One region of the Paenibacillus sp. FSL R5-0912 genome, then DNA from elsewhere that is predicted to be linked to it. Evidence: a T-box and tRNA genes for the amino acid it is inferred to sense, from the RefSeq annotation. Region 1 holds a T-box; the other holds one or more tRNA genes.
What was found. The T-box of region 1 lies ahead of R50912_RS13005 (tryptophan--tRNA ligase). A T-box ahead of a tRNA ligase gene usually reads a tRNA of that ligase, here a tRNA-Trp.
Positions count from the first base shown of each region.

Region 1 (7,345 bases):
AAGGTCGTCTGCTGCATATTCTCTTCACCCAGTTCGGGGAGAACAGTAGACACATAGCTGTTGAACATCGGGTTAGGGGAGAACAGCACGATCTGATCCGCCGAGAGCCGCTCTCGGTGTTTATACAGCAGGTAAGCTACACGCTGCAGCGCTGCTGATGTTTTGCCGCTGCCGGCCGCTCCCTGCACAATGAGCATCTGGCTGTTATCGTTGCGAATGATCGCGTTCTGTTCCGCCTGGATGGTTGCCACGATACTTTTCATTTGGGCATCCGCACCCTTGCCGAGCACCTGCTGCAGCAATTCGTCGCCGATCGTTACATTCGCATCGAACAGATGCTGAAGCTGGCCGTTACGGATCTGGTACTGCCGCTTCAGACTCATGGTTCCGCTGATCCGTCCTCCCGGTGTGTCGAAGGCTGCTTTTCCAGGCGGATAGTCATAGTACAGGCTCGCAATCGGAGTGCGCCAGTCATAGACCACAAAGCTCAGCCCGTCTGTATCTACGAAGGAGGAGACACCGACATAGACTTGTTCTTCAGCACTCTGGCCATCCTCATGAAAATCAATCCGCCCGAAATAGGGGGACGGCAGCAGCCGCTTCATATTCTTCCACTGCTGCAGCTTCCGCGCGTGGCTGCGTTCCCGCTCGGATAAGACGGCATCCTGCTGAGTTATGGTAAAGAAGCTCTCCTCGAAGTCTTCCTGGGTGCTGGTATTCACCGTTACCTCTTCCCAGAATCTTTTGCGGATATCTGTTGCCTGCTCCTTTAACCGGCCAACCTCCGGCTCCAGGTTAGCAATCCCCAATTTCAGCTTTTCTTTTACCTGCTCCAGCCACTCCTGTTCCTGCTCCCAGCTGCTTATCTTCTCCATCACCCGACCACTCCCTTTTCTTGAATGATATTCCTTATCTTCCCCGCTGCAATAATCCCAAACTGGCGGGTTGACAAACCGGATGTCCATTTGCTATAATTAAAATATAAGTAAGATGCATAACCTACGTTATTTTCATTAAAAAAATCAACAGTTCTTTAACATTAACATATTACTTCTTTGTATGCAATACTTCCCGATACATCATTAACCCTGGCGCTTGCGCCAGGGTTTTTGTTGTTCAGATATAAGAAACTGAGTATAACAGACACCCTATGACGCCTGCTTACCAGCCCAGCTATTAAACAGGACGCTCTATGGTGTAAATCTCACCAATCCCTGCATAATTATTCCCCGCCAGACGGCTTACCGCTCCTAATTTCACCGCATCAATTCTCCCCATATCGTAGATCTGCTCGTCAATATGAAACTGTACAATCCTGCCGATAATCAGGTCATTATTAGGCAGCTCCAGGCAATGCTCAAGTGTACATTCCATCCGCACCTTCGCTTCTTTAACCCCCGGAACAGCAATCTGCAGGCTATCTACAGGCGTCAGTCCCGCTAAAGCTACTTCACTCTGGTCCGGAGGCAGTGGCGCTGCGGTGATATTTACCTGCCCGACATTCTGCTGATCCACAATATGAACGACAAACTCCTTCGTCTGCTTAATATTCCGTGCCGTATCCTTGGACTGGCCCGCAGCATGCTGAATCGAGATGGAGATCATCGGCGGGTTGGAGGAAACAATATTGAAGTAGCTGAACGGCGCACCATTCAAGATCCCCTCCCCCGACATCGTCGTGACAAAAGCAATCGGCCGCGGGATAATGCTCCCGGTGAGAAGCTTATAATTATCCCGCTCGCTATTCTGCAGTGGATCAATTGAAATCATGATTGTGCCTCCTCTTCATTTGAAGCTGAATTAGTCAAGTGTTCTTACTGTGAACGGCAGCAATACCTGTTCGAGCTGTTCTCTATGCGGCTCATATTGTTCCGGCAGCATCAGGTGGCTACCCATTGTTTCCGGCGATTCATCATGGGCGAAGCCTGGAGGATCAGTAGCAATCTCAAACAGGATCTCCCCATGCTCTCTGAAATAGATGGCATTGAAGTAATTCCGGTCCTGAACTGGCGTTACTCCATATCCATTATCATGCACATAATCCTGCCATTCAAGCTGATCCTGATCATCCTTCGCTCTCCAGGCAATATGATGCACGGTGCCGACACCCATTTCGCCGCGCTGCACCGCAGTTACCTTGAGTTCAACTACATTTCCGATGTCCGCAGTAGAATGGTAACGGGCGACATCGCCTTCTTGTCCTACGAATGTAAGTCCCATCACCTTCTCCAGCAGCTCCGCCGTTTGTTCCGGATGCGTGGACAGTAGTGTAGCACCGCCGAAACCCTTGATCGCAACCTCTGGTGTTACCCCGCCGAAGGTCCATTCGTTACGTTCTCCTGCCTCCCGTTCCACCAGTTCGAGATGAAGACCATGCGGATCATCGAATTCCAGGTACTGCTCGCCAAACCGCTCCATTTCGGTAAAAGCAACCTTAAACTTCGTCAGTCTTTCTCTCCAGAAAGCCATCGCCCCTACCGGAATCACATATGAAGTAACGCCGACCTGACCCCCGCCGATTTTACCCTGATACGCATCTGCCCAAGGGAAGAAGGTGATAATGGTCCCCGGCTTGCCACCATTGTTGCCGAAGTAAAAGTGATACGTTCCGGGATCGTCGAAATTGACGGTTTGCTTAACCAGCCGGAGTCCCAATACGCCTGCATAAAAATCCATATTTTCCTGCGGATGGCCGACAATTGCGGTGATATGATGAATGCCCATAGTTTGTTTGTTCATTTGAATTCACTCCTGTTTTGATAAATTTTAAGTAGCAACTAGTACAGCTTATAATATCTTTACTTTAAGATATTAGATTGAATATTATCTTTAAGTTAAGATAATTTATATTCTCACTTTACTTTTTATTAATCCGCTTGTCAAGCGTTTGTCTATGTCTCTTACGATTTACAATCCTGCACAAAATGCAACATTCTCCTCCTTAAAACGTCCCTAATCGAAAATTTTCATACAACAATCCCTTGAAAACTTAGTTACTTATGAATCAAAGTTGCAATAAATACAACATTTTATAGCTTCATCTCTTAACGTTAACGTGAACCTTAAACAAGCTTTTTTTCATAAAAGCACAACGTCAGCTTGTCATTGATCTCTTTGGTCTCACCTGTTCTTCTGTAACCCAGCTTCTCATACAAGTAGCAGTTTCTTTCATCTTGCACGATGGTAGCCAGCCCCCAAGACTTAGCGTCAGCATAGATGCGCTCAATCTGGGTGAAAACTTGCTGGGCAAGTCCTTGACCCTGATATTCCGGCAAGATGAATGTTGTGCCGATCCAGTAATGATTATCCCCTTTCTTCACGACTCTAATACTACCAGCCGCAACACCGGCATTCCGGATGATGTAATAATCTACACATGCTTGATTGAACCGCTCCATTACTCTTTCTAAGGTTTCATTGGCCGGGTTCGTATCATGATCCTGATATTTCTCGAGCAGGGGCAGGAACGCCCGGGTTTGCATTTCATGAATCGCCGCCGCATCTTCCACTACCGCTTTACTTAATGTCACTTCCATCCTATGTACCTCCAGATTTTATACAAAATATACATAATCCAAGTGTTCGCCATCCAATCCGGCAATATGATTATTCGGTCTTCTACGCGCCAGGGTGAATCCGATACGCTCATACATCCGCCGGGCAGGGATTAGATCATCATTCGTTGTTACAATAATTTTACGGACTTCTTTTTGGAGGATTCTATTCACTGCTTCTTGAAGCTGCATCTTACTGTAACCTTTACCTTTGTGTGCTGAAGCAATGCAGTTGTGGCCTATTTCCGCAACCTCTGGCAGGTTCCTCGGGTCCCAGGTAACAAATCCGATGGCTTCACCGTTTAGCGTTGTGATGAATCCGTATTTTTCGGCAATTTGCAGATTATCAAAGAAAAAGTTGTCAAATTCCCGCCATTCAGCAAGGCAGCTTTGCTCATACCGGCAATTAAAGGCATAGGCATCTTTCAATAATTCAAAGAGTGTTCCCCGCCCGAACTCACTTATTTTCCTAAATTCTATTCCCATGTCCCTCCCCATTTCCTCTTCAAATACACTTCCAAACATTACAATGAAATACATCATTCCACCATGATATATTGCATGTAGATTCTTGAATGCAAACAGGCGGAACTTCACTAAGGAAGTCCGCCGTTTACACTTATTTCAATAACACCGGCTCCAGCAGGTTCAAATAATACAGATTACCGCTGCCTTCCGGATGATCATTACGGATATGCTCTTCCAGGCAGAGCCGTCCGCGGTCAGAGCGGTATTTCTTACTTTGTGATAACTGATTCATCAGTGTCTTCCATGATCCGCCAATGTCGTCGCTGCTTTCCAGCATAGCAAATAATCCTCCGGGCAGCGTCATTTCCTTAAAGGGCTCCGGCACAACAACGCCCTCAGGAATGGTCGCACACATTCCATAGCCATAAGGTTTGCCGGCACTGCCGGGCATAGGCTTCATGTTCCCGCCGAAGAAACGCGCCGTGCCGAGCAGATTCGCTGACCTCAGCCAATCCATCAGCGGCCCCATCACTTTGTCCTCGGGGGATACGTCCACGACAATATGAAAAGCGACTCTCATGGGTGCTAAGTCAATGATTTTGAATACATGCTGTTCCGTTAAACTGCTCATAAATACAGCCTCCGTCTCCATAAGGATATCATCCAGGACCAGATTTCCTTCATTCTGCCTCTCCAGGTATTCCAGGACCCGGGTCAACTGCTTCTCAACAAGCCCTACCTGTTCTCTTTGCTTCTTAAGAGAGTTCACTTTCTTCTCTATGACTTTACTAAGTCCGGCTATTGATTTCGCTATAAGGACAGTCTTTATTTCTTTGATCGGAATGTCCATCTTCCGCAGCATCGCTGTTATCCGAATACATGCCAGTGCATGTTCGTCGTACACACGCCAACCGGAGGAAACATCTCTATCGCTTTGGAATAACCCTTCCGCTTCCCAGTGGCGCAGCGTACGGCTCGTCAGCCCCAGCTGCTCCGACATTTCTTGTATAGCAACAGATCTGTTCATTTCGCTCTCCTCTCTGAGATCTCATAGCTATCGTATCACTTGACGCTGCGTCAATATCAAGAAGTAATCCTGGTGTGCCCGAAAAAAGTCATCTCACCCATCTCATTCTCTGCGATCCTGTAGGGATGGGTCTGGTCATAATATCTTTGGACAAATACTCCCTCACCTACTGGATAGAGCTCAATATGAAAATTGCCGGAGAATCTCGTGAAATATAATTTTCCGTTTATGATTTCTATCTGGATTTTGTCTTCCAGAAATTGGAGTTATTATAATCATATTCTGTACCCGCCGGCTTTGTGGGCTTCTTGTTGATATACTGCTGGAAGTACTCCGTCTGTGAGTAATTCATTCTGTTATATCCGCCGAAAAAATCATTCTCAAAATTAAAAAAATTATATAAACCGGATGTGTGTGACAATAAATGATGTACGGTAATAGACTCATCAATTTTCAGATCTGCAGGTAGATATAGCTGTGCGGATTGATCGATATCCAGCACCTGCCTGTCACATAGAAGCATAACTGCAAAAGCCGTAAACTGTTTAGACATGGAAGCAAGTGAGAAGCATGAATGCATATCATTTTTAATTCCAAACTCAATACTCGCATAGCCGCAGGCCTTCTCAAAGAGTACTTCGCCCTTCCGGGTAACTTGAATAACCCCGTAAAAATCATACAGCTTCAGGTACTCATTCGTATAATCCTCAAGCTTTTCACGTAATGTCCGCACGGACTCACTCCCTAATCTGTTTTAACTATCAATTGACATTCACCCTTAGATGTTGTAAAAATACAGTAATACAATATTATACAACTTTGCAATGACGAAGAGAGTACGCATAACGAATACTCCAGAGAGCTGATGGCCGGTGCGAATCAGTGTAGGGATTATGCCGAAGTGGGCTTCTGAGCATCCAAACCGAACCTTCAGGAAGTAGGCTTTGGCGAAGGTCTCATCGTTACAAGAGACGCGTATTCAGGGCATATAGCGATGTCACGATACGTTTAAGCGGGTCCGGATCACAATCCGGGCTAATTAAGGTGGTACCACGGGGTTCTCTCGTCCTTTTCAGGATGAGAGGACCCCTTTTTGATACATAAACGGAGGGATAACATGAGTAAGGAAATTGTATTAACCGGAATTAAGCCTACGGGCAAAGTCCATCTGGGGAATTACATCGGAGCGATCAAGCCTGCACTGCAACTCGCCGGGGCCAGTGATTGTACTGCGCTTTATTTTATCGCTGACTATCATGGATTAACTTTCATACAGGACAGAGACGAGTTTCGTAATCTGTCTTATGGTATCGCAGCTACATGGCTGGCACTGGGACTGGACCCGGAGCGGGTAATCTTTTATCGACAATCTGATGTGCCGGAGATCTTCGAGCTTCACTGGATTCTATCTTGCCTGACGTCCAAAGGTCTAATGAACCGTGCCCATGCGTACAAAGCCATTCATGAACAAAATATTCAATCAGGCGTGGATGCGGATACCGGAGTCAATATGGGCCTGTTCACTTATCCGGTTCTGATGGCAGCGGACATTCTGCTGTTTCAATCAGACAAGGTCCCTGTCGGTAAAGACCAGATTCAGCATGTGGAGATCGCCAGGGATATTGCCGAAGGCTTCAACCGGATTTATGGGGATACCTTCAAGCTGCCTGATTATAGGGTCGATGAGAACACATCCGTGATTCCAGGGCTGGACGGGCGGAAGATGAGCAAAAGCTATAATAATACGATTCCGCTGTTCGAAACACCAGAGAACCTGAAGAAGCTGATCAGCAAAATCAAAACAGACTCTACACCTCCCGAGGAACCGAAAGACCCGGATACGTCTAATATTTTCTTGCTGTACAAAGAGTTTGCGGCTCCCGCTCAAGTACAGGATTTCAGGAACCAATATCTAAGCGGCATCAGTTGGGGTGAGGCTAAGCAGGAGCTGTTTCAGGTGGTTAATGCTGCACTGGAGGAACCCCGGAACAAATACAATGAGTTAATGGCAGCGCCAGAGCAGATCGACGCGATCCTGAGTGAAGGTGCCCGGAAGGCAAGAGCCCTAGCTGCACCTCTGCTTGCCCAGGTCAAATCCAGGATCGGACGATATAAATAGATCCATGGAGCGGAGTTTAGCCTAAGCGGGTGATATGGTAAAATTATCAAGTCCATACATGATATAAAATAGACTGGTGGGAGGAATATCGGTGAACGTACGTAACTCAACGTATAATTTCCAGAATGTCAGTAACGGATATGGATGCCATCCTCCAGCCCGTTCCCCGGATGCGCA
Region 1 is NZ_CP009282.1:3,138,101-3,145,445, reverse strand. Features, by position in the region: gene helD (RNA polymerase recycling motor HelD) at 1-875, opposite strand, end outside; gene R50912_RS13035 (flavin reductase family protein) at 1,177-1,770, opposite strand; gene R50912_RS13030 (ring-cleaving dioxygenase) at 1,801-2,739, opposite strand; gene R50912_RS13025 (GNAT family N-acetyltransferase) at 3,063-3,536, opposite strand; gene R50912_RS13020 (GNAT family N-acetyltransferase) at 3,555-4,151, opposite strand; gene R50912_RS13015 (MerR family transcriptional regulator) at 4,174-5,049, opposite strand; gene R50912_RS13010 (serine hydrolase domain-containing protein) at 5,285-5,782, opposite strand; T-box leader at 5,865-6,123, shown strand; gene R50912_RS13005 (tryptophan--tRNA ligase) at 6,167-7,168, shown strand.

Region 2 (7,345 bases), 3.6 Mb from region 1:
GTTCTGACCGCCAATCCCGGCATGCGGGATCGTATGATGATTCAGGCCAAATGCGGTATCCGCAACGGCTTCTTCGACTTCTCCAAAGAGCATATTGTAACTTCGGTTGAGAACAGCTTGAAGCGGTTACAGACCGATTATGTCGATGTACTTCTCCTCCACCGCCCTGACACGCTGATGGAGCCTGAAGAAGTAGCCGAAGCCTTCGATGAGCTGGAAAGCAGAGGTTTGGTTAAACACTTTGGCGTTAGTAACCAGAATCCCCTGCAGATTGAATTGCTCAAAAAGAACGTCAAGCAGCCCCTGCTGTTCAACCAGCTTCAGCTTAGCATTATGGTTACCGGCATGATTGACTCCGGCTTCAATGTCAACATGACCAACGCCGGTTCTGTAGTCCATGACGGAGGCATCCTGGAATACAGCCGTCTGCATGACATGACCATCCAGCCTTGGTCCCCGTTCCAATACGGTTTCTTTGAAGGCGTATTCCTCGGCAATGAGAAGTTCCCGGAGGTGAATGAAGTCATTAACCGTCTGGCTGCGGAAAAAGGTGTAGCAGATACCGCCATCGCAATCGCCTGGCTACTGAGACATCCGGCTAAGATGCAGCCGATTGTCGGTACCACCAACACTAAGCGTCTGCTGGATATCGCCAAAGCTTCCGATATAACCCTCAGCCGCCAGGAATGGTATGAGATCTACCGCGCGGCAGGGAATGTGCTTCCTTAACCAAGAAGGCAAAATGAAAACACCGCCAGCTTTAGACGAAAGAGGTCGGGACTGCCCCCCGTTCGTGAGACAGGGATCAAAACACCCTGCAAGTTCAAGCAGCCAGTCGCCGGAAATCCACCGGTGACTGGTTATTTAGTTTCGCCTGAATCCGAATTGAGTTATAGTAAGTGATGTAGTCTCGAACGGTCTGTTCAACGATTGCCGTCGTTGTACACATGAGATCTTCGAGGTAGAACGTTTCAGACTTTAGGGTGGAATGAAACGATTCGATGGGGGCATTATCGGCGGGCGTTCCCTTGCGGGACATGCTCATGGTAATGCCTTTTCCTTTGACTGCAGTCTGGTACATCTGAGACGTATATACACTGCCCTGGTCGCTATGAAGCAGCATATTTGCCCGTTTTGGAAGTTGATTCAGTGTATGCAACACTAAAGATGTGTCTTGCTTGTCCGCTATACTGTAAGCTACAATCTCCCCATTGTATAGGTCCAGAATGCTCGAGAGATACAACATCTTCCCTCCAAACGGTAAATAGGTAATGTCCGTGACGAGCTTTTGCAGATGCCCCTCTGCATGAAATTGCCGCTTCAGCAGATTTTCTGCTGGATGTGCTGGCTGCCCCGGGGCCTTACGTTTCTTCCTCCTTACACGGCATTGTAGCCCTTCACGCTGCATAATCTGTTGAACTCGTTTGTGGTTTATGGGTTCTTCTGCCCGAAGGAGTGCGGTGATTTTCCGGTACCCATATCGGAATTTATGCTGTACGCAAAGCTGCCTTATCTTCTCCGCTATAGACTCTGAAGGCTCGGTTTCTACTGCGGCTTTCCAGCGGTAGTATGTGGCTCTTGCAATCCCAAGCCATGCGCAAGCCTCTTTCACCGTTACTTCTTCTCGAATGGACTCGATCCAGGTAATAACGACTTGCGGTTCCACCTCCTTTCCAGTTCCCTGTACTTTTTTAGCACGTCTAGTTGCTGCTTTAAGAAACGATTCTCCGCCTTTACTCTTTCCAGCTCCGTAGAGTGTTCTGGACCTTTTCCGTAGCTGTACTGTTTGCCCACGGGCTGCTCCAGACGATGCACTTCGCCTTTTCGATACCACCTCATCCATGTCTTTAACTGTGTGTTATTCCGTATCCCTAGCTCCTCCATAACCTCTCTGACCGGAACTCCTGCCAACCTCATCTCAATGGCTTTCATTTTGATTTCTACCGGGTAACTCACTCTCGTTGCCAACGCAAAAACACCTCCAAGATTATCTCCCTATCTTACGACAGGGTTTCATTTTCTTGTAGGTGTTTTGATTTGTCTCACGTTATGGGGTCAGTCCCGTCTAAAGCCAGGCGGTGTTTTTTTTAACTACCTCGCAATTGGGCTTGCCTTTTTACCCATCATATAAATTCCAATCCAGGCAAACATTAATACTATCTGAGCTAGAACGACCAACCACAGTACTTCCGTGTAGCCTCCTATAAGGCAAAATATAGTATTAACCAGGGGGAACCCCAAGAACGTAAACATGATCGGAAAATCTTTTTTGGGAGTGATTGAATAATTCACCTTCCGGTCCCAGAACTTTAGGAAAGCTAATGCTAAAACTCCGATTGTAATTACAGAAAGTGCAATCAAATTCACCCATTGCATATTTGAGGTTCTTTCGAAGAACGGCCCCATATAATTAAAGAAGTTAGATAAAGGTGAGAACATACAAGCCAATGACGCAATTGCCGCCAGAAACGGATAAATGTAACCAACGGATTTACTGTAGCCTTTCTTTTTATGCCACCATTCACCAATTAGAATAAAGACTGTCCAATATCCCGCTATATAAATCCATCCTGTAAAATTCATCACAGGTTCCCCATAGATTTGAGGTTCACCGGCCAGCGGATAATACGTCCATCTTGCAATGCTTCCTTCCATGGTCTGAAATATCTGTTTAACGGCCACCGGATCCAATGAAAAGTCAAACACCATAGCGCTTAATCCCGTAATAAAGGGTTTAGTCCAGGACGGTATATTTACAGACTTTAGAACACGCAAAGTTGAATAAATGATCAGAAACTCAATTATAGGGACAGTAATAGGTATATTAAATAACATTAAAATACTCCGCCCATAGGCGTAGAAACCTTCCCCAAGAGATGACGCAGTAATTTCAAAAACAGCTGCGTAAAAAAACACAAAACCTATAAATTGCATTAGAACCGTTTTAGGATGTTCTTCCTTATCAAGGATATAGAAAACCATTAGAACAGCAGCAATTAATACCATAATATCTTGAATAATCCATACAGGGACTACAGTTATATCTCCCATATTTTACCTCCATTTAATTTAATTTGAATCGAACGTTCAAATAAATTATAATATCACCATGTTAGTAAAACAACAGGCTGTTCGTTTGAATTATGTTAGTTATCATACAAATCACATTAGTTTTGTTCATTTTTTATTTTATATGGGGAGGATATTATGGCAGACAAAAAAGCAGATCACAGAGTGAGATATACAAAAATGGTTATAAAAGAAAGCTTGTTGAAGCTTTTGACAGAACGGTCTATCAATAAAGTTACAGTGACCGACATTTGCAGCGAAGCAAACATTAATCGCAACACCTTTTATTCACACTATGCTAATCAGTTTGAGCTTCTTTCAACGATCGAGAATGATCTTTACGAAGAAATTAAGCAACTTGGGATTAATTCTTCTGACGTTAAAACTCCTGAAAAGCTATCTTATGAATTATGTAAATATATAAAAGCGAATAAAACGATTTGTGAGGTTCTGTTCTCAGAGCATGGCGATAAAGAATTATTAGAAAGAATCCTTTATATCAGTCACGATTTAACCATTGAGCGATGGAAGCAGGAATTAAAATATTTTGATCCACAATTATTTGAGTCTTGGTATACGTTTGCCGCTCATGGCAGTATAGCCATTATAAAAAAGTGGGTGAGTAGTGGTTTGAAGGAAAGCCCCAGTAAAGTTGCAGCTTTTATTGATAAAGCCACAGAGGCAGTATCCAAAGCATTTTATTCCGAAGAATTATAAATTATTTAAAATGAAGCGGACGCTCATTTTTGAGGGCCGCTTCTCTGCTCTTCTGCTGAAGACCAGGCAAGGGGATGGGACTTATGTCTGCTCCTCCAGTATTTTGGGGTCAGTAATAAGAAAAGTGATTCAGCATACCGATAAGTTCGAGAGCCTGGAGGTCAGAACATGGTTTTGGAAACGAAGCAAAGATGCGGCTTTTATCTCGACTCCTATGACCTGATTTATCAAGCCATTGCCAATCAGGATGGTCATAAAGCTGAGGAAGCTGTCCGTCTCCAGAACCGGTATTCGCAAGCAAGCGACACTCTGGTTCATGATCGTAGGAATTATTTTTATCGCAGCGAATTTGCGTGCTCCCCTCACATCGGTGGGACCATTGCTGTTCAGTCGTAATCGGGCGGAGTGACCTTGTATGTTGGAACTGCAATTCTGAGGTTTGCTATTCCCCTATGTAATGTATTACTTCCGAGCCTGATCAAACGGGAGTTTCCGCAGCAAATGGGTACTATGGACAGTGGGATATTCTGTTTCCCTGAATCTATGCGGGGCGGTAGCTTCCGGTATTAGTGTTCCCTTAGCTGTGGGGGCAGGCATGAGGTATCGTTGGTCTAGGTGCGGCTAGAAATCAATTTGTTGGTTCTGATAAAGATTGCCTGGATCTTGATAGTTCTACGCATAACTGGAGTAAGAGAATACAGCTCAAATAAAAAGAAAAAAGAGCCCACCAGAGAATATCTCTGATGAACTCTTTTAGCAGATACCGGCGAGAGGACTCGAACCTCCACGGTTTCCCACTCGATTTTGAGTCGAGCGCGTCTGCCATTCCGCCACGCCGGCATATACATATTATTTACAATTGATTCTAAAATAAAATGGAGGTGCCACCCAGATTTGAACTGGGGATAAAGCTTTTGCAGAGCTTTGCCTTACCACTTGGCTATGGCACCAAAAAATGGAGCGGACGACGGGAATCGAACCCGCGACCCTCGCCTTGGCAAGGCGATGCTCTACCGCTGAGCCACGTCCGCATATAATGGCTGGGGATATAGGAATCGAACCTATGAATGACGGAGTCAAAGTCCGTTGCCTTACCGCTTGGCTAATCCCCAACATTTGATTTAATAAAATGGGGCGACTGATGGGTCTCGAACCCACGAATGCCGGAACCACAATCCGGTGCGTTAACCCCTTCGCCACAGTCGCCATATGAAGCTTATTTAATTGCAATGCCTTATAACTCTTATAAAAGAAATGGGGCGACCGATGGGTCTCGAACCCACGAATGCCGGAACCACAATCCGGTGCGTTAACCACTTCGCCACGATCGCCATATTAAATTTTATAGGATATTACTTGGCAGGGGCAGCAGGAATTGAACCCACACCAACGGTTTTGGAGACCGTTGTTCTACCTTTAAACTATGCCCCTAAAAATGGTGGAGGCTGATGGATTCGAACCACCGAACACGTACGTGAGCAGATTTACAGTCTGATGCGTTTGGCCACTTCGCTAAGCCTCCGAGGATGGTGCCGGCGAGAGGACTTGAACCCCCAACCTACTGATTACAAGTCAGTTGCTCTACCAATTGAGCTACACCGGCGTATTAAGTTGTAAGAAATATGGTGGCGCGGGAGGGAATCGAACCCCCGACACAAGGATTTTCAGTCCTTTGCTCTACCGACTGAGCTACCGAGCCGAACATTTTTTCATAAAGATGGCGGAACCGACGGGATTCGAACCCGCGATCTCCTGCGTGACAGGCAGGCATGTTAGGCCAACTACACCACGGTTCCAAATTGGTTGCGGGGGCAGGATTTGAACCTGCGGCCTTCGGGTTATGAGCCCGACGAGCTACCGGGCTGCTCCACCCCGCGTCAATGTTAAAGATCTATTCTATTAAAAGATAGATGGTGGAGGCTGAGGGGTTCGAACCCCCGACCCTCTGCTTGTAAGGCAGATGCTCTCCCAGCTGAGCTAAGCCTCCATATATGACTCGTATGAGATACTCTCCACTCCGTTACGAGATTGCGATGTATTCCTTACGATGCCTATGCTTCAACGAACCCAGGGAATTCTCATCCCATTAATCGAAGAAGAAATTGGTGACTCGTATGGGATTCGAACCCATGTTACCTCCGTGAAAGGGAGGTGTCTTAACCCCTTGACCAACGAGCCATGCTGTTAACTACTTGTAAAGTAAAGCTACGGAGAGAGAGGGATTCGAACCCTCGAGACGCTTGTGGCGCCTACACGATTTCCAATCGTGCTCCTTCGGCCAAACTCGGACACCTCTCCAAATGGCTCCCCGAACAGGACTCGAACCTGTGACAACTCGATTAACAGTCGAGTGCTCTACCAACTGAGCTATCAGGGAATATACATATCAAGCTTGATCGCCTGAAAACTGAATCCGAAACGAATCTGCGCTCTAAGAAATTTGGATAAGCCCTCGACCGATTAGTATTGGTCAGCTCCATGCATTGCTGCACTTCCACCTCCAACCTATCTACCTCGTCGTCTTCAAGGGGTCTTACTAGTTGGGAAATCTCATCTTGAGGGGGGCTTCACGCTTAGATGCTTTCAGCGCTTATCCCGTCCGTACGTAGCTACTCAGCCATGCTCCTGGCGGAACAACTGATGCACCAGCGGTACGTCCATCCCGGTCCTCTCGTACTAAGGACAGCTCCTCTCAAATTTCCTGCGCCCACGACAGATAGGGACCGAACTGTCTCACGACGTTCTGAACCCAGCTCGCGTACCGCTTTAATGGGCGAACAGCCCAACCCTTGGGACCTACTTCAGCCCCAGGATGCGATGAGCCGACATCGAGGTGCCAAACCTCCCCGTCGATGTGGACTCTTGGGGGAGATAAGCCTGTTATCCCCAGGGTAGCTTTTATCCGTTGAGCGATGGCCCTTCCATGCGGTACCACCGGATCACTAAGTCCGACTTTCGTCCCTGCTCGACTTGTAGGTCTCGCAGTCAAGCTCCCTTATGCCTTTGCACTCTGCGAATGATTTCCAACCATTCTGAGGGAACCTTTGAACGCCTCCGTTACTCTTTAGGAGGCGACCGCCCCAGTCAAACTGCCCGCCTGACACGGTCCCCGTACCCGCTTAGGGTACCAGGTTAGAACCTAGATACGATCAGGGTGGTATCCCAACGGCGCCTCCGCAGAAGCTTGCGCTCCTGCCTCACCGGCTCCCACCTATCCTGTACAGATCGTACCCAAATTCAATATCAAGCTGCAGTAAAGCTCCATGGGGTCTTTCCGTCTTGTCGCGGGTAACCTGCATCTTCACAGGTATTAAAATTTCACCGGATCTCTCGTTGAGACAGCGCCCAAGTCGTTACGCCATTCGTGCGGGTCAGAATTTACCTGACAAGGAATTTCGCTACCTTAGGACCGTTATAGTTACGGCCGCCGTTTACTGGGGCTTCGGTTCACAGCTTCGGGTTGCCCCTAACCACTCCCCTTAACCTTCCAGCACCGGGCAGGCGTCAGCCCGTATACTTCGCCTTGCGGCTTCGCACAGACCTGTGTTTTTGCTAAACA
Region 2 is NZ_CP009282.1:6,716,986-6,724,330, forward strand. Features, by position in the region: gene R50912_RS28305 (aldo/keto reductase) at 1-729, shown strand, start outside; one part of gene R50912_RS28310 (IS3 family transposase) at 824-1,695, opposite strand; one part of gene R50912_RS28310 (IS3 family transposase) at 1,695-1,968, opposite strand; gene R50912_RS28320 (carotenoid biosynthesis protein) at 2,092-3,051, opposite strand; gene R50912_RS28325 (TetR/AcrR family transcriptional regulator) at 3,208-3,786, shown strand; gene R50912_RS36525 (hypothetical protein) at 3,955-4,182, shown strand; partial or broken gene R50912_RS35380 (MFS transporter) at 4,103-4,393, shown strand; tRNA gene R50912_RS28335 (tRNA-Leu) at 4,548-4,626, opposite strand; tRNA gene R50912_RS28340 (tRNA-Cys) at 4,663-4,736, opposite strand; tRNA gene R50912_RS28345 (tRNA-Gly) at 4,743-4,817, opposite strand; tRNA gene R50912_RS28350 (tRNA-Gln) at 4,824-4,898, opposite strand; tRNA gene R50912_RS28355 (tRNA-His) at 4,917-4,992, opposite strand; tRNA gene R50912_RS28360 (tRNA-His) at 5,042-5,117, opposite strand; tRNA gene R50912_RS28365 (tRNA-Trp) at 5,144-5,217, opposite strand; tRNA gene R50912_RS28370 (tRNA-Tyr) at 5,223-5,308, opposite strand; tRNA gene R50912_RS28375 (tRNA-Thr) at 5,314-5,389, opposite strand; tRNA gene R50912_RS28380 (tRNA-Phe) at 5,410-5,485, opposite strand; tRNA gene R50912_RS28385 (tRNA-Asp) at 5,505-5,582, opposite strand; tRNA gene R50912_RS28390 (tRNA-Met) at 5,587-5,663, opposite strand; tRNA gene R50912_RS28395 (tRNA-Val) at 5,698-5,773, opposite strand; tRNA gene R50912_RS28400 (tRNA-Glu) at 5,890-5,964, opposite strand; tRNA gene R50912_RS28405 (tRNA-Ser) at 5,995-6,084, opposite strand; tRNA gene R50912_RS28410 (tRNA-Asn) at 6,088-6,163, opposite strand; rRNA gene R50912_RS28415 (23S ribosomal RNA) at 6,227-7,345, opposite strand, start outside.
Region 2: it has a tRNA-Trp gene. The T-box ahead of R50912_RS13005 (tryptophan--tRNA ligase) is inferred to sense a tRNA for this amino acid. The anticodon was not compared.